Regions from separate parts of the Neobacillus sp. DFD-2R genome, predicted to be linked through region 1. Evidence: predicted binding sites of a transcription regulator. Region 1 holds the regulator's gene; the other holds the start of a gene.
The links. The regulator CtsR, encoded in region 1, represses protease genes until heat stress. The targets are predictions, from matches to a motif close to ATGGTCAATAAAGGTCAAACA.
Positions count from the first base shown of each region.

Region 2: the regulator CtsR is predicted to act here: its motif matches at 7,623-7,643, upstream of clpP (ATP-dependent Clp endopeptidase proteolytic subunit ClpP).

Region 1 is NZ_CM173228.1:5,359,022-5,368,024, reverse strand. Features, by position in the region: rRNA gene AC3ANV_RS26985 (23S ribosomal RNA) at 1-2,633, shown strand, start outside; rRNA gene rrf (5S ribosomal RNA) at 2,724-2,839, shown strand; gene AC3ANV_RS26975 (CtsR family transcriptional regulator) at 3,156-3,617, shown strand; gene mcsA (protein-arginine kinase activator protein McsA) at 3,645-4,196, shown strand; gene mcsB (protein-arginine kinase McsB) at 4,198-5,259, shown strand; gene clpC (ATP-dependent protease ATP-binding subunit ClpC) at 5,284-7,725, shown strand; gene radA (DNA repair protein RadA) at 7,850-9,003, shown strand, end outside.
Region 2 is NZ_CM173228.1:781,817-790,819, forward strand. Features, by position in the region: gene hisIE (bifunctional phosphoribosyl-AMP cyclohydrolase/phosphoribosyl-ATP diphosphatase HisIE) at 1-36, shown strand, start outside; gene AC3ANV_RS03715 (tetratricopeptide repeat protein) at 286-1,779, shown strand; gene trxB (thioredoxin-disulfide reductase) at 2,044-2,994, shown strand; gene AC3ANV_RS03725 (NUDIX hydrolase) at 3,301-3,759, shown strand; gene rapZ (RNase adapter RapZ) at 3,778-4,671, shown strand; gene AC3ANV_RS03735 (gluconeogenesis factor YvcK family protein) at 4,668-5,651, shown strand; gene whiA (DNA-binding protein WhiA) at 5,686-6,636, shown strand; gene AC3ANV_RS03745 (HPr family phosphocarrier protein) at 6,664-6,921, shown strand; gene clpP (ATP-dependent Clp endopeptidase proteolytic subunit ClpP) at 6,959-7,564, opposite strand; tRNA gene AC3ANV_RS03755 (tRNA-Arg) at 7,768-7,839, shown strand; gene AC3ANV_RS03760 (hypothetical protein) at 7,989-8,375, shown strand; gene AC3ANV_RS03765 (YolD-like family protein) at 8,327-8,599, shown strand; gene AC3ANV_RS03770 (alpha-helical endospore appendage domain-containing protein) at 8,954-9,003, shown strand, end outside.

The sequences.
Region 1 (9,003 bases):
ACTCAACATGGAGTTACAAAGGAACGGGGTAGATGAAGCGATCTGGAAAGGTCCGTCATAGAAGGTAAAAACCCTGTAGTTGAAACTTCGTTCCCTCCTGAGTGGATCCTGAGTACGGCCGGACACGTGAAATCCGGTCGGAAGCAGGGAGGACCATCTCCCAAGGCTAAATACTCCCTAGTGACCGATAGTGAACCAGTACCGTGAGGGAAAGGTGAAAAGCACCCCGGAAGGGGAGTGAAATAGTTCCTGAAACCGTGTGCCTACAAGTAGTCAGAGCCCGTTTATGGGTGATGGCGTGCCTTTTGTAGAATGAACCGGCGAGTTACGATTACATGCAAGGTTAAGTTGAAGAGACGGAGCCGCAGCGAAAGCGAGTCTGAATAGGGCGAATGAGTATGTGGTCGTAGACCCGAAACCAGGTGATCTACCCATGTCCAGGGTGAAGTCCAGGTAACACTGGATGGAGGCCCGAACCCACGCACGTTGAAAAGTGCGGGGATGAGGTGTGGGTAGCGGAGAAATTCCAATCGAACTTGGAGATAGCTGGTTCTCTCCGAAATAGCTTTAGGGCTAGCCTCACGTAGTAAGAGTCTTGGAGGTAGAGCACTGTTTGGACTAGGGGCCCTCATCGGGTTACCGAATTCAGACAAACTCCGAATGCCAAAGACTTATCCGTGGGAGTCAGACTGCGAGTGATAAGATCCGTAGTCAAAAGGGAAACAGCCCAGACCACCAGCTAAGGTCCCAAAGTATACGTTAAGTGGAAAAGGATGTGGAGTTGCTTAGACAACCAGGATGTTGGCTTAGAAGCAGCCACCATTTAAAGAGTGCGTAATAGCTCACTGGTCGAGTGACTCTGCGCCGAAAATGTACCGGGGCTAAACGTATCACCGAAGCTGTGGATTGACATCGTTGATGTCAGTGGTAGGAGAGCGTTCTAAGGGCGTTGAAGTCAGACCGTAAGGACTGGTGGAGCGCTTAGAAGTGAGAATGCCGGTATGAGTAGCGAAAGATGAGTGAGAATCTCATCCACCGAATGCCTAAGGTTTCCTGAGGAAGGCTCGTCCGCTCAGGGTTAGTCGGGACCTAAGCCGAGGCCGAAAGGCGTAGGCGATGGACAACAGGTTGATATTCCTGTACCACCTCTTTATCGTTTGAGCAACGGGGGGACGCAGGAGGATAGGGTAAGCGCGCTGTTGGATATGCGCGTCTAAGCAGTTAGGCTGCAAGCGAGGCAAATCCCGCTTGCGTTAGGCTCGAGCTGTGACAGCGAGGGAAATTTAGTACCGAAGTTCCTGATTCCACACTGCCAAGAAAAGCCTCTAGCGAGATAAAAGGTGCCCGTACCGCAAACCGACACAGGTAGGCGAGGAGAGAATCCTAAGGTGAGCGAGAGAACTCTCGTTAAGGAACTCGGCAAAATGACCCCGTAACTTCGGGAGAAGGGGTGCTCTTTGGGGTGAATAGCCTCGAAGAGCCGCAGTGAATAGGCCCAGGCGACTGTTTAGCAAAAACACAGGTCTCTGCGAAGCCGCAAGGCGAAGTATAGGGGCTGACGCCTGCCCGGTGCTGGAAGGTTAAGAGGAGGGGTTAGCCTTAAAAGCGAAGCTCTGAATCGAAGCCCCAGTAAACGGCGGCCGTAACTATAACGGTCCTAAGGTAGCGAAATTCCTTGTCGGGTAAGTTCCGACCCGCACGAAAGGCGTAACGATCTGGGCACTGTCTCAACGAGAGACTCGGTGAAATTATAGTACCTGTGAAGATGCAGGTTACCCGCGACAGGACGGAAAGACCCCGTGGAGCTTTACTGTAGCCTGATATTGAATTTTGGTACAGCTTGTACAGGATAGGTAGGAGCCGTAGAAGCTGGAGCGCTAGCTTCGGTGGAGGCGTCGGTGGGATACTACCCTGGCTGTATTGAAATTCTAACCCGCACCCCTCATCGGGGTGGGAGACAGTGTCAGGTGGGCAGTTTGACTGGGGCGGTCGCCTCCTAAAGAGTAACGGAGGCGCCCAAAGGTTCCCTCAGAATGGTTGGAAATCATTCGTAGAGTGTAAAGGCACAAGGGAGCTTGACTGCGAGACCTACAAGTCGAGCAGGGACGAAAGTCGGGCTTAGTGATCCGGTGGTTCCGCATGGAAGGGCCATCGCTCAACGGATAAAAGCTACCCCGGGGATAACAGGCTTATCTCCCCCAAGAGTCCACATCGACGGGGAGGTTTGGCACCTCGATGTCGGCTCATCGCATCCTGGGGCTGTAGTCGGTCCCAAGGGTTGGGCTGTTCGCCCATTAAAGCGGTACGCGAGCTGGGTTCAGAACGTCGTGAGACAGTTCGGTCCCTATCCGTCGTGGGCGCAGGAAATTTGAGAGGAGCTGTCCTTAGTACGAGAGGACCGGGATGGACGCACCGCTGGTGTACCAGTTGTCTTGCCAAAGGCATCGCTGGGTAGCTATGTGCGGACGGGATAAGTGCTGAAAGCATCTAAGCATGAAGCCCCCCTCAAGATGAGATTTCCCATAGCGTCAAGCTAGTAAGAACCCTGAAAGATGATCAGGTTGATAGGTCAGAGGTGGAAGCGCGGTGACGTGTGGAGCTGACTGATACTAATCGTTCGAGGACTTAACCAAGTCATATATATATGAACAAGGTGAACTCGTTTTTACCAAACTTCTTCTGCATTATCCAGTTTTGAGGGAATGAAACCTCAAAGAAAATAGCCTGGCAGCAATGGCGAGAAGGTCACACCCGTTCCCATACCGAACACGGAAGTTAAGCTTCTCAGCGCCGATGGTAGTTGGGACTTTGTCCCTGTGAGAGTAGGACGTTGCCAGGCAAGAATAAAGGATAACCCGATATGGGGTTGTCCTTTTTTGTCGTTTAGGAAACTATAAAATAATTGCAAATCTAATAGTTAAAGTAAAAAATGTTAAAAATCGTACAAAATTTTCACATCGCTTACCCCATTCAACAAAACAAAAGAAACCAACAAAAATTCTACCTAACTAAACAAACCCCCAATAAATAAAAACTTCCACGTTTCACAACCGCGAGATTTGGAGAAAATCATTAGTATAGAATCGTTGCAACTGCATAAAATTTTCAGTATAATTTATGTCAAATATAGTCAAAGTCAGATAGGGGGTGGGAAGATGAGAAACATCTCCGATATTATTGAGAATTATTTAAAACAAGTTTTAGAAATGAGTGAGCAGGACCTTGTTGAAATTAAACGAAGTGAAATTGCTGATAAATTTCAATGTGTTCCCTCGCAAATTAATTATGTAATTAATACACGATTTACGATTGAAAGAGGATATATTGTAGAAAGTAAACGAGGCGGCGGGGGCTATATTCGGATTATGAAGGTTCAATCGCATGATTTAGCCCATTTAATTGACCATTTGCTGTCACTTTTTCAAAGCAGAATAAGTCAGACAAGTGCAGAAGATGTCATCGTTAGATTAGTTCAAGAGGAAATAATAACAAAGAGGGAAGCGAAAATAATGCTTAGCGTTATTGATCGCTCTGTTTTATACATTGATCTTCCGTACCGCGATGAATTACGGGCAAGAATGCTTAAAGCAATGTTAACTACTTTAAAATATAAATAAATTATGCACGCCGGAGAGGTGAAAAAAATGATTTGCCAAGAATGTAATCAAAGGCCTGCAGCACTGCATTTTACAAAAATCATTAACGGCGAAAAGACAGAAGTACATCTTTGTGAAAAGTGTGCTCAGGAAAAAGGAGATATGTTTATCTTCAGTGGAGGTTCCGGTTTCGCTTTTAATAATCTACTAGCAGGCTTACTAAATCTTGATCCATCCATTCAAAAACAAAATGAAAATCCATTCCATCAAGAAGAGATTCTTCAATGTAATCAATGTTCTATGACATTTCCACAGTTTGTTAAGGTAGGCCGCTTCGGCTGTGCTCATTGTTATGACACATTTAAGGAACAGCTTAAACCGGTGTTAGGTCGTCTTCATAGTGGAAATTGGTCACATAATGGTAAAATACCGAAGAGAATTGGCGGAGGCATTCATCTTCGAAAACAGATTGAAGACCTGAAAAATGAACTGAAGGAATCAATCTCACATGAAGAGTTTGAAAAGGCAGCTGAGATTCGGGATGAAATTCGCACATTAGAAAAGAAATTAACGGGTAGCCATGGAGAGGAGGGAGAATAACGTGTCGCTTGAACGTTTTCTTAATCAAGCTGTCAGCTCATGGATGAGCGCAGAAGGACCTGATTCAGATATTGTCCTAAGTTCCCGAATCCGTTTAGCCCGAAACTTTGAGGACTATAAATTTCCAACACTCTTTACGCATGAAGAAGCAAAAAAAATCATTTTAACAATGGAAGAAATTTTAAGCCGTTCTGGTTTTAAAAAGTTTGGGCAAATGGAATTATTGAAAATAGGTGAAATGCAGCCACTTCAGAAAAGGGTATTAGTTGAAAAACATTTAATTAGTCCCCATTTAGCTGAAGATTCTCCATATGGAGCTGTCTTAGTAACTGAAAATGAAGAAGTTAGTATTATGATTAATGAAGAGGACCATATACGGATTCAATGCCTATTCCCCGGATTACAATTATCGGAAGCATTGGATACAGCCAATGAAATAGATGATTGGCTTGAAAATCATATACAGTACGCATTTGATGAGAAATACGGCTATCTTACCAGCTGTCCGACGAATGTAGGAACAGGTCTTCGGGCTTCCGTTATGATGCACTTGCCGGGATTGATTTTAACACAGCAAATTAATCGGATTATACCCGCAATTAATCAATTAGGGCTGGTTGTTAGAGGAATTTACGGGGAAGGCAGCGAAGCTTTAGGTAATATCTTTCAAATTTCCAACCAAATCACCCTTGGTAAATCGGAAGAGGATATTGGACGTGATCTGAAGGGAGTTGTTAGCCAGCTAATTTCACAGGAAAGGTCCTCACGTGAAGCATTACGGAAAACTTCTAACATACAATTAGAAGACAGAGTGTACCGATCATATGGAGTATTAACAAATAGCAGAATTATTGAAACTAAAGAAGCAGCAAGATGTCTATCTGATGTTCAGCTTGGAATTGATATGGGCTTTATTAACAATATGCCCAAAAATATATTAAATGAATTAATGATTCTGACACAGCCCGGTTTTCTCCAGCAATATGCAGGCGGCCCGCTAAGGCCAAATGAAAGAGATATCAGAAGGGCTGCATTAATTAGAGAACGACTAAAAATGGAATAAGAAAATGGTGAGGAGGAAGAGAATATGATGTTCGGTCGTTTTACTGAAAGAGCACAAAAGGTTTTAGCTTTAGCACAAGAGGAAGCAATCCGTCTAGGTCATAATAATATTGGAACAGAGCATATTTTATTGGGATTGGTTCGTGAAGGCGAAGGAATTGCTGCGAAGGCCCTTTATGGCCTTGGATTAGGTTCAGATAAGATTCAAAAAGAAGTTGAAAATTTAATCGGTAAAGGGCAGGAAACTTCCCAAACCATTCATTATACACCAAGAGCTAAAAAAGTTATTGAATTGTCAATGGATGAAGCCCGTAAATTAGGCCATTCTTATGTTGGAACAGAGCATATACTCCTTGGTTTAATCCGTGAAGGTGAAGGTGTTGCTGCACGGGTACTCAATAACCTTGGCGTCAGCTTAAATAAGGCACGCCAGCAAGTGCTTCAATTATTAGGCAGTAACGAATCAGGCGGACATCAGGGCGGTGCATCGGTCAGTGCCAATACTCCAACACTCGATAGTCTTGCCAGAGACCTAACAGCAATTGCAAGAGAAGGAAGTCTTGACCCGGTTATCGGAAGAAGTAAAGAGATTCAACGTGTTATTGAGGTTTTAAGCCGCCGGACAAAAAATAACCCTGTTTTAATTGGAGAACCCGGGGTTGGTAAAACAGCGATTGCGGAAGGTCTTGCCCAACAAATTGTTAATAATGAAGTACCTGAGATTCTTAGAGATAAACGAGTAATGACCCTTGACATGGGGACAGTTGTAGCCGGAACAAAATATCGCGGTGAATTTGAGGACCGTTTGAAAAAGGTAATGGATGAGATTCGTCAAGCAGGAAATATCATTCTATTCATTGATGAGCTTCATACCTTAATCGGAGCCGGAGGAGCAGAAGGTGCCATCGATGCTTCAAATATTTTGAAGCCTTCTCTGGCTCGCGGAGAGCTACAGTGTATTGGTGCAACCACTCTTGATGAATATCGGAAGTATATTGAAAAAGATGCGGCACTGGAACGCCGTTTCCAGCCAATTCGCGTTGATGAGCCAACGGCGGAAGAGTCTGTTCAAATTTTAAAGGGATTACGCGATCGTTATGAAGCACATCATCGTGTATCGATTACAGATGAAGCGATAGATGCAGCTGTTAAACTATCAGATCGATACATTTCTGACAGATTTCTACCTGATAAAGCTATCGATTTAATTGATGAAGCAGGTTCTAAGGTTCGCCTTCGTTCCTATACAACTCCTCCTAATTTAAAAGAATTAGAAGTGAAGCTTGAAGAAGTACGGAAAGAAAAGGATGCTGCTGTACAGAGCCAGGAATTTGAAAAAGCTGCCTCATTAAGAGATACTGAACAACGCCTGCGTGAACAGCTGGAAGAAACGAAGAAAACCTGGAAGGAAAAGCAAGGAAAAGAAAATTGCGAGGTTACTGTTGAGGATATTGCCAATGTTGTTTCCAGTTGGACGGGAGTACCTGTATCGAAGCTTGCCCAAACAGAGACAGCAAAGCTGCTAAATTTAGAAGAGATTTTGCATTCCCGTGTAATCGGTCAGGAAGAAGCAGTAATAGCTGTTTCAAAAGCGGTCCGCCGTGCAAGGGCGGGACTAAAAGATCCAAAGCGTCCAATTGGTTCATTTGTTTTTCTTGGACCAACCGGGGTTGGGAAAACGGAATTGGCCCGTGCACTTGCTGAAGCAATGTTTGGTGACGAGGAAGCCATGATTCGGATCGATATGTCAGAATACATGGAGAAACACTCTACATCTCGTTTGGTCGGATCTCCTCCGGGATATGTCGGCTATGAGGAAGGCGGCCAATTAACGGAGAAAGTCCGCAGAAAACCTTATTCCGTAATTTTGCTTGATGAAATTGAGAAGGCGCATCCTGATGTTTTTAATATCTTATTACAAGTTCTTGAAGATGGGCGCTTAACCGATTCAAAAGGCAGAACGGTGGATTTCCGTAATACGGTCTTAATTATGACCTCCAACGTTGGTGCTGAGGCCCTAAAACGAAATAAGTATGTTGGATTTAATATTCAGGATGGGCAGCAGGATTACAAAGACATGAAGGGAAAAGTGATGGAAGAGTTAAAGAAAGCCTTCCGTCCTGAGTTCTTGAACCGAATTGATGAAATTATCGTTTTCCATGCCCTGGAGAAAAAGCATCTTGAAGAAATTGTTACACTATTGTCTGAACAGTTAGTAAAACGCTTGAAAGAACAACATATTTCATTAGAGCTAACTGAATCGGCCAAGGGGAAAATTTCTCAAGAAGGTTATGACCCTGAATATGGTGCAAGACCATTACGAAGAGCGATTCAAAAACATATCGAAGACCGTCTATCAGAAGAGCTTCTTAAAGGCACGGTCTTAACAGGACAGCATGTTATAATTGATGTAGATAATGGTGAATTTATTGTAAGAACGGCAGAAAAAGCGAGCCTAACTAAATAACCTTTCAGATTCTTTAAACAGACTTCCTGCTTTGAAAGATAACTAGCTGAGGTACACGTGAATAAAGTCGAATCGTGTACCTCTTTTTTATTTAAGGCTTAGAAGAAGGGAAAGAAACATCTTTATGGCAAAACGAAAAACAAAATTCATGTGCTCGGAGTGTGGCTACGAATCTCCAAAATGGATGGGGAAATGTCCGGGCTGCGGTGAGTGGAATAAGATGGTGGAAGAAGTTGAAATCACCGGGGCAAACAGAAGGGGAGCGTTTGCTCATTCACAAGGGAGTTCAACTATTGCTTCAAAACCAATGCCGATTACCTCGATTGAAATGGTAAGTGAACCAAGAATTCTTACTGACTTGAATGAACTAAACCGTGTCCTCGGCGGCGGGGTAGTAAAAGGCTCACTTGTATTGATTGGCGGCGATCCGGGAATCGGGAAATCTACTCTGCTTTTGCAGGTCTCTTCACAACTGGCCCAAAAGGGAAATCAGGTTTTATATATATCCGGTGAAGAATCCTTAAGGCAAACGAAGCTTCGTGCTGAACGACTGGGGATTTCCTCTGAAAATCTTCTCGTTTATTCCGAAACTGATTTAGAGGAAATTAACAGGACAATAGAAAATACAAGCCCAAGCTTTGTCATCATTGATTCCATTCAAACGATCTTTCATCCTGATGTTACTTCCGCTCCCGGAAGTGTTTCACAGGTTCGTGAATGTACTTCAGAATTAATGAGAATCGGTAAAACAAAAGGAATTGCTATTTTTATTGTGGGGCATGTGACGAAAGAAGGCTCAATTGCAGGACCGAGGTTGCTCGAGCATATGGTGGATACCGTTTTATATTTTGAAGGTGAAAGGCATCATACGTATCGGATATTAAGGGCGGTAAAAAACCGCTTCGGCTCCACAAATGAAATGGGCATTTTCGAGATGAAAGAATTTGGTCTTGATGAAGTAGAAAACCCTTCTGAAATATTTTTAGAGGAACGCTCACAGGGTGCGGCAGGTTCAACAGTGGTTGCATCGATGGAGGGGACTCGTCCTGTTCTCGTTGAAATTCAAGCATTGATTTCTCCAACCAGTTTCGGGAATCCTAGGAGAATGGCAACCGGTATTGACCACAATCGTGTACCTTTATTAATGGCTGTATTGGAAAAGCGGGTTGGGATGCTCTTGCAAAACCAGGATGCCTATCTAAAAGTGGCCGGAGGAGTAAAATTAGATGAACCGGCAATTGACTTAGCGATTGCTGTAAGTATAGCCTCGAGCTTCCG
Region 2 (9,003 bases), 890 kb from region 1:
AAAACACTGGAAGAAAGACACAAAGACCGGTCCTAATGGGCTGGTTTTTGTGTGTACATGGACCCGCAGCTTGAAATTTGTAAATAACCTCTTCAAATTTGTAAATAAAATTGAAAATTTGTAAATATCCTTCTCAAATTTGTAAATATCCGTCAAATGCATTCCTCTCCTTCAATAAAGCTGTTGAAATCCTCTTAAAATCATCATTCCCGGCCCCTTCTCGTACAAGTAACAATTGTGTTATACTACATTAGTTATGTTTATGATGGAAAGATGGAGGACTTCATGGGTAAAGACGCGAAAGCAAGAATTCAAAAAGGAAAAGTACTTTCATTTGTTCCGACGGGGGAATATTATTTCACGAAGGGTGTAAAGGCATATCATCGTCGTGATTTTATAAAGGCAAAAAAATATCTCGGGCGGGCACTTCAGCTTGAGCCGGGTGAACCGATGATTGCATGCCAGCTGGCCATTGTTTCAACAGAACTGGGCGAGTTTGAAAATTCCAATCGACTCTTGCATCTGATCCTTGAAGAACTGGACGAAGAAATGACTGAATGCCATTATTTATTAGCCAATAATTATGCCCATTTGGGATTTTTTAAAGATGCTTATCACCATGCCAAACTTTATTTACAGCTGGATCCGGATGGTGATTTTACAGAAGATACGGAAGATCTGCTCGAACTGCTTTCTTTTGAAGGTGAAGGGCTGGAGGATGAGCTGTATCTGCAGGATGACCTCATTATAAAGCAGGAGCAAGCCCGCGATCTTTTGGAATCGGGATATTTTCCAAAAGCGATTGAGCTTTTAAAGGATGTCGTTGAACAATATCCGGAGTATTGGTCGGCGTACAATAATTTAGCCCTTGCTTATTTTTACCTTGGGAAAACGGAAAAGGCGGAAGCCATTTTAACAGATGTTTTGGAGCGAAATCCGGGAAATCTCCACGCACTTTGTAACCTGTTGGTTTTTGCTCATTACCAAGGTCAATCAGAAAATGCAGAGGTATTAATTGATACATTAAAAAAGATTCAGCCGCTTCTTTCTGAACATCAATTTAAGTTAGGGTCAACCTTTGCATTAGTCGGAGAGTATGAATCCGCTTATTTTTGGCTTAAAAAGTTATATAAACACGGGTTTGATGGCGACGGTCCGTTTTATTACTGGCTATCCTGCTCCGCTTTTTACACAGGATATGAAAATTTCGCAAAAAATATTTGGAAAATCGTCCTGCAAATGAATCCCGATAAAGAAGGATTCGAGCCATGGAATCCTTCACCGCCGCCGGCAAATGGTTTCGAGGATCACCCGGGTTCGATTTTTCAAAAGCTGGAAAGCGACTATATTGAAGAACGATTATTTGCCATTTTCCTGGCAACTGTTTCAAGTAAAAGAGATGAAATCCTTTCATCAAAGCAGCTGTTTCAAAATCAAAAGCTCACCTCGATTGAAAGAGAATACCTTTCATTTGTAAAGTCCGGAATGCCTTCGGTCACTTCGGAGGCCCATCAGGTGGCGGAACTTTTATATCAAAACCATCAGCCAATCGGCATGGTTGAGTCAGGATTATATTTAATGTGGTTTTCTGCATTGGGGGAATTGTCACAATCCGGTATCCGTTTGAAAAACAAGCATGGATGGGCAGGAGCAATTGAATATGTTTGGAATAAGCTCCGCAGTGAAAAAGTATCACAGCAGGAAATAGCTGACCGCTATGGGGTATCGACATCAACTGTGGGCAAGTATGTAAAGGTAATAAAATCACTTCTAAATTAATCGCTAGCTTCAGTGTCCTTTGAAAGGTGCTGGAGCTTTTGTTTGAGCAAATTCTTGGACGGGAAAATCTTTGTTATATACCATTAAAGGAAAAGGGGATACTAACCCTATTAAAATTGAAAACTGTCTAGCTTCAGCGCCTAGGGGCTCGGGGTCATAAGCCAATCCGTCAAGAAGGTTAAAGAGCAACCTTCCTGCCGGCTCGTCTTATGCCTGTCCCCCCTGGGCAAGGCGCTTACGCTTTTCTTTTAAGGAGTGATAACCATGTCTGAAGAAAAAATTTATGATGTTATTATCGCGGGTGCAGGTCCTGCCGGTATGACAGCTGCAGTCTATACATCCCGTGCAAACCTTTCCACATTGATGATTGAACGGGGAATGCCGGGCGGACAAATGGCCAATACCGAGGATGTTGAAAACTATCCGGGGTTTGAAAGTATTTTAGGTCCTGATTTATCAACAAAAATGTTTGAACATGCGAAAAAATTTGGTGCAGAATATGCATATGGCGATATTAAGGGAATCAAAGACCACGGAGATTATAAAGTTGTTAATGCCGGTTCGAAACAATATAAAGCCTACTCTGTGATCATTACAACCGGTGCCGAGTATAAAAAAATTGGCGTTCCGGGCGAAAAAGAGCTTGGCGGCCGCGGGGTTTCTTATTGTGCTGTATGTGATGGTGCTTTCTTTAAAAATAAAGAATTGTTTGTGATTGGCGGCGGCGACTCTGCTGTTGAAGAAGGGGTATACTTAACCCGATTTGCTTCAAAAGTAACAATCGTTCATCGCCGTGACCAGCTTCGTGCTCAAAAGATTCTGCAGGATAGGGCTTTTGCTAATGAAAAGGTAGACTTTATCTGGAATCATACGCTTAAATCCATCAACGATAAGGACGGCAAAGTAGGTAGCGTGACACTTGTCTCTACCGAAAATGGTGAGGAACAAGAACTGAAAGCGGATGGTGTATTTATTTATATCGGCATGCTGCCTTTGTCTAAACCATTCGAAAGCCTTGGGATTACAAACCAAAATGGCTACATTGAAACCAATGAACACATGGAGACAAACGTGCCGGGAATCTTTGCAGCGGGCGATATTCGTGAAAAAACATTGCGTCAGATTGTAACAGCGACAGGTGATGGCAGTATTGCTGCCCAAAGTGCCCAGCATTTTGTTGAAGAGCTTAAAGAAGAGTTAAAACAAAAGCAATAAGAATTTCCTTTGTAAAAAAAAGTAATTATGTTTTAATTCTCCTGTAACAGTAGTGAAATAATGGTGAGGTATTATAGAGATAGTAATTGACCCCCTTTAAAAATAAATACTTTTCCTGCACAGGTGAATAAGCCTGTGCTCTTTTTTTTGAAAAAAGAACACTGTTTTTTGACATAAAAAATTTACATAAATATTAACATAAATATCACGTTTCTATTCATTGTGACTGCATACTAAAAATAGTATAATGAAAAGAATCAATTAGTCGTTATATTAGGATATTTTGCCAAATAGAGGGTGAATAAAGTGCAGCGGGTCACCAATTGTGTATTGATAAGAGAAAATCAAATATTGTTGCTGCAAAAACCGCGGCGGGGCTGGTGGGTAGCTCCGGGTGGAAAAATGGAGCCGGGCGAATCAGTCCGGGATTCCTGCATTAGGGAATACCGGGAAGAAACAGGAATTTACCTGAAAAACCCCCAATTAAAGGGTGTTTTTACAATGATAATGAAAGAAAGTGAAGAACTCCTGAGTGAATGGATGATGTTCACTTTTATGGCTACCGAATCAGATGGTATGCGTGTTGATGAATCCGAAGAAGGAAAGCTGGAATGGCATCAGCTGGATCAGTTAAAAAATCTTCCGATGGCCGCAGGCGATTATCATATTATTGATTATATGATTCACGGAAAAGGAATTATTTACGGTACCTTTACTTATACAAAAGATTTTCAACTAATCAGTTATCGATTAGATCCAAGTTAATCAATAGGGGGAATTGCAATGAGTACCGGTTCGACAAGCGATACTCAGATGGTCATTATTACAGGAATGTCCGGAGCAGGAAAAACAGTTGCTATTCAAAGCTTAGAGGATTTAGGTTTCTTTTGTGTCGATAATTTACCGCCAACATTGTTACCGAAATTCCTTGAACTTATGAAGGAATCAGGGAATAAAATGAATAAAGTGGCACTTGTGATGGATTTAAGAGGCAGAGAGTTTTTTGATCATCTCTTTAAAGCATTAGATGACCTTGCTGAAACCTCATGGGTAACACCGCAGATTTTGTTCTTGGATGCAGATGATGCAACTTTAGTTCGTCGATATAAAGAGACGCGGCGGTCACACCCGCTTGCGCCTACGGGTTTGCCGCTCGAAGGGATTAAGCTTGAAAGGGAGCTCCTTGAGGAATTAAAAGGCCGTGCCCAGCTTATTTATAACACTTCTCAAATGAAGCCGCGTGAACTGCGTGAAAAGATATTAACTGAATTTACTTCGAATAAAAAACTAATCTTTACTGTCAATGTCATGTCATTTGGATTTAAGCACGGTATTCCAATCGATGCCGACCTGGTTTTTGATGTGCGTTTCCTGCCAAATCCTCATTATATTGAGCATATGAGGCCTAAGACCGGTTTGGATGAAGACGTTTCAAGTTATGTTTTAAAATGGAATGAAACGCATAAGTTTTTGGAAAAGGTGACAGACTTGCTCGCGTTTATGCTTCCCCATTATAAGAGAGAAGGAAAAGCACAGCTTGTCGTTGCGATTGGATGTACAGGCGGACAACATCGTTCAGTCGCATTGGCTGAATATATTGGCCGATTTTTTGAACATGATTACAAGACCTGTGTTTCACATCGTGACATTGAGAGGAGAAAGGACAAAACAACATGAGAGATTTTGGACAGCCCAGAATTGTCATCGTTGGCGGAGGAACGGGATTGCCTGTATTATTACGGGGCCTAAAACAGTATCCTGTTGATATTACCGCGATTGTTACGGTTGCCGATGATGGCGGAAGCTCTGGAAGGCTGCGCGATGATTTGCATATTCCGCCCCCCGGTGATATTCGCAATGTTTTAGCGGCATTATCTGATGTAGAGCCGCTTGTTGAGGAAATGTTTCAACATCGATTTTCTACATCGAATGAATTATCCGGACATTCACTTGGGAACTTAATATTAGCGGCGATGACTTCCATTACCGGGAATTTTGTGCATGCTATTCAAGAAATGAGTAAGGTATTAAATGTTCGTGGCAAGGTATTGCCGGCAGCAAACCAAAGCGTTGTTTTACATGCCGAAATGGAAGATGGGACGATTGTTTCAGGGGAATCGAAAATCCCCTACTCCGGTAAAAGGATTAAAAAGGTCTTTTTAACACCCGGGAATATTCGCCCATTACCGGAAAGCATTCAAGCAATTCGGCAGGCTGATTTAATAATAATTGGCCCGGGAAGCTTATACACCAGTATTCTGCCGAATCTTCTCGTTCCCAGATTGGGGGATGAAATCTGTCGCTCTCATGCAAATAAGGTATATATTTGTAATTTGATGACACAAGCCGGAGAAACGCATGGGTTTACCGCAAGTGATCATGTTCAGGCTATTTACGATCACATGAGCGGTGCGTGCATTAATACGATATTAGTAAATAATGAAGAGATTCCCCCGGATATCCAGCTTCGCTATAATGAGGAGTTAGCGGATCCGGTACAATATGATTTGCCGCGGCTATATGAGCTTGGGCTTGAAGTAGTTCATGCAGATATTGCCGTACAGGAAAATGGGGCACTTCGGCATGATCCGAAAAAAGTAGCCCAAATTTTATATAATTTATTAATAACTGAAACCAAAAAGCGCTTTGATGCGTAAATAAAGGTGTCCGGTAAAAAGGGGGGTGAAGGGGATGTCTTTCGCTTCGGAAACGAAAAAAGAATTAACGAACCTGGAAGTGAAATCGTGCTGTATTCAAGCAGAGCTTTCCGCTTTAATTCGCATGAACGGTTCTCTATCATTCTCCAATCGTAAGTTAATTGTCGATATTCAAACTGAAAATGCAGCAATCGCCAGAAGAATATATACATTACTAAAAAAGAGTTACCAAATTCAAGTTGAGCTGCTGGTAAGGAAAAAAATGCGTTTGAAAAAAAATAATGTCTATATTGTCCGTTTATCGCAGCAAGCAAGAGAAATACTTGAGGATACAAAAATCCTAGGTGAAGGATTCACCTTCATTCATGATATTTCTAAGGAGCTAGTGAAAAAGAAGTGTTGTAAGCGTTCTTATTTACGGGGAGCATTTCTAGCCGGAGGCTCAGTAAACAACCCTGAAACGTCTTCTTATCATTTGGAAATTTTTTCGCTTTATAAAGAACATAATGATTCTTTGTGCGAATTGATGAATACATTTGGTTTAAACAGTAAAACGCTCGAGCGAAAAAAGGGCTTCATTACCTATCTAAAAGAGGCAGAAAAAATAACCGAATTTTTGAATATCATTGGTGCCCATAATGCCTTGCTTCGTTTTGAGGATGTAAGAATTGTAAGGGATATGAGGAATTCCGTTAATCGTCTTGTAAATTGTGAAACAGCAAACTTAAATAAAACAATCGGTGCTTCCATCAGGCAGGTAGAAAATATCCGCTTTATTGACCAAACTGTCGGGCTTCATATTTTGCCTGATAAGTTAAGGGAAATTGCCGAACTGCGGATGAATTTTACGGATGTTACCTTAAAAGAGTTAGGGGAAATGGTCTCAGGCGGATCCATTAGTAAGTCGGGGATAAATCATAGATTAAGAAAAATAGATGAAATTGCTGAAAAATTGCGTCTAGGTGAATTAGATCCAAGAAAATAGAAAAATTACATGAGGAGGAATTTTGTAATGAGGGTAAAACAAGCAGAAGTAAAATTGAAAACAGGGCTTCAAGCACGACCTGCAGCCTTATTTGTCCAAGAAGCAAACCGATTTTCATCGGATATATTTCTTGAAAAGGATGGAAAAAAGGTAAATGCAAAAAGCATAATGGGATTAATGAGTCTTGCTGTTGGTACAGGAGTTGTGATTAACATTGTGGCTGATGGTGATGATGAAGAAAATGCGATTAATGTATTAAGCGAATTTATCGAAAAAGAACATTAAAAAAAGGGTTTGGCGGTTACAGCCAAACCCTTACTGTTTACTTTTTATTTTTTTCATCAAATAGGTTACGTGTGATGATTTGGTCAATCAGGCCATATTCCTTTGCTCTTTCCGCTGTCATGAAATTATCGCGGTCTGTATCTTTTTGAATAACCTCAAGTGGCTGGCCTGTACGTTCGGCTAAAATTCCATTTAATTTTTCACGAAGGAATAGAATGCGTTTTGCCGCAATTTCAATTTCCGTTGCTTGTCCTTGTGCACCGCCAAGTGGCTGGTGAATCATAACTTCCGCGTTAGGCAGAGCATAGCGCTTCCCTTTTTCACCTGCGGCTAGTAAGAAAGCACCCATCGATGCTGCCATACCTATACATACCGTAGATACATTTGCTTTAATATATTGCATTGTATCATAAATCGCCATCCCGGCTGTGATACTTCCACCCGGACTATTGATGTAAAGTGTAATGTCTTTTTCAGGGTTTTCCGCTTCAAGGAATAATAACTGTGCAACAATAGAATTGGCAACATGATCATCAATGGCACTGCCAAGCATAATAATCCGGTCTTTTAAAAGACGGGAATAAATGTCATATGCTCTCTCGCCCCGATTTGTTTGTTCAATAACTGTAGGAATCAAATTCATTTTTCTTCCTCCTCCTGAGTTTGAAAGTGAAAATAATATGTATTGTTATCATACACTGATGGTCAATAAAGGTCAAACAAATTGACTTTAAATTGTTCGACAACTTTCCCTATTCCATCATAACCAATCAGGAGTATTTTAAACCTATTAAGTACTTGCAAAGTTTTAGAACATGGCATATAATATGAAGGTCGCTAATATTTGCCCTCGTGGTGCAACGGATAGCACGTAAGATTCCGGTTCTTGAGATGTGGGTTCGATTCCTGCCGAGGGCGTAATAAAGTCAATGTTAACAGTGCCTCTACGCTTTACTACAAAGCGTCGGGGCATTTTTCATTTTGGGTACAGTTCAACCAAAAAAACCACGCATAAAAACCACGCAGTGCAGGACGCTCCTTACGTTAATTCGAAGGAGGGATCCGCTATGAAACGAAGAAACACCATTACGAATGTTTCCGTACAACACGCTCTTGAAAGAAATACCACGCAATTACAGGTCTCAAATTCTCAAAACGCTGTCAAAGAATTCTTAAGGCATTGCCGTATTAAAGGACTTTCAACCGATACCGTAAAATTCTACGATAAAGAACGTTTAAAAGACGTTTCATTTGATGGCAAAGGAACGATTAATGTCGAATATGCTAAAAACCGATACGCTCGCCGTATACCCCTTACAAAGCGTCTGAGAGAGGTATTAAAAGCTTATATCCAAGAACGTGGGGTATTGGACACCGACATTTTATTTATTAGCGTGCATTCGAAATGCAACCCTCGATGTTTAAGGATCAAGAACGCCAGCCTAAACCGTTAATTGACGTCTATGAACTCGAGGAATTCGACCAGCGGATATGTTATGCGATGGAGTACCATCTTGCAGTTAAGTTAACTGTATGGGACGATGGCTTTACGGAGGAAGTTACAGTCCACGTTCACTACGTTGATTCGATTTCCCATGATCTGCATATAGAGGATAATGCAGGAAAATTCGAGCAGATAACTTTTGAACATGTGGTCGGGAGGGTTGTTATAGATTAGGCGGACACTATCGATACCAATTAGCAATTAGATAATTGAAAGCGCAATGCTAGCTTAGTTTTTATGAATGTGAAGTTACTCTGCAAACCTACTATTGCCCCCGACTTCCAAACCCATTTCGAATGCACTTGTAATTAAAAATCGCCAAACTGTTACAGTGTAACGAAACAAGCTAAAGGGGGGAAAGTCCACACCCATAATATATACCTTCAAACGATGAATTCATTTCATGTTAGTTTGATGGATTTCTTGAATCCGGAAGAAAAGTATTTATAACGGGGCAATGGCCGTGTTCTAGGTGCACTATTAGGCATACGTATACATAGTTCTAAAAAATAAAAGAGGTGAATGATTTTGTCCTTCCCGAACATTCCTAATATTACGCCTACCATTTCGGTTACGGT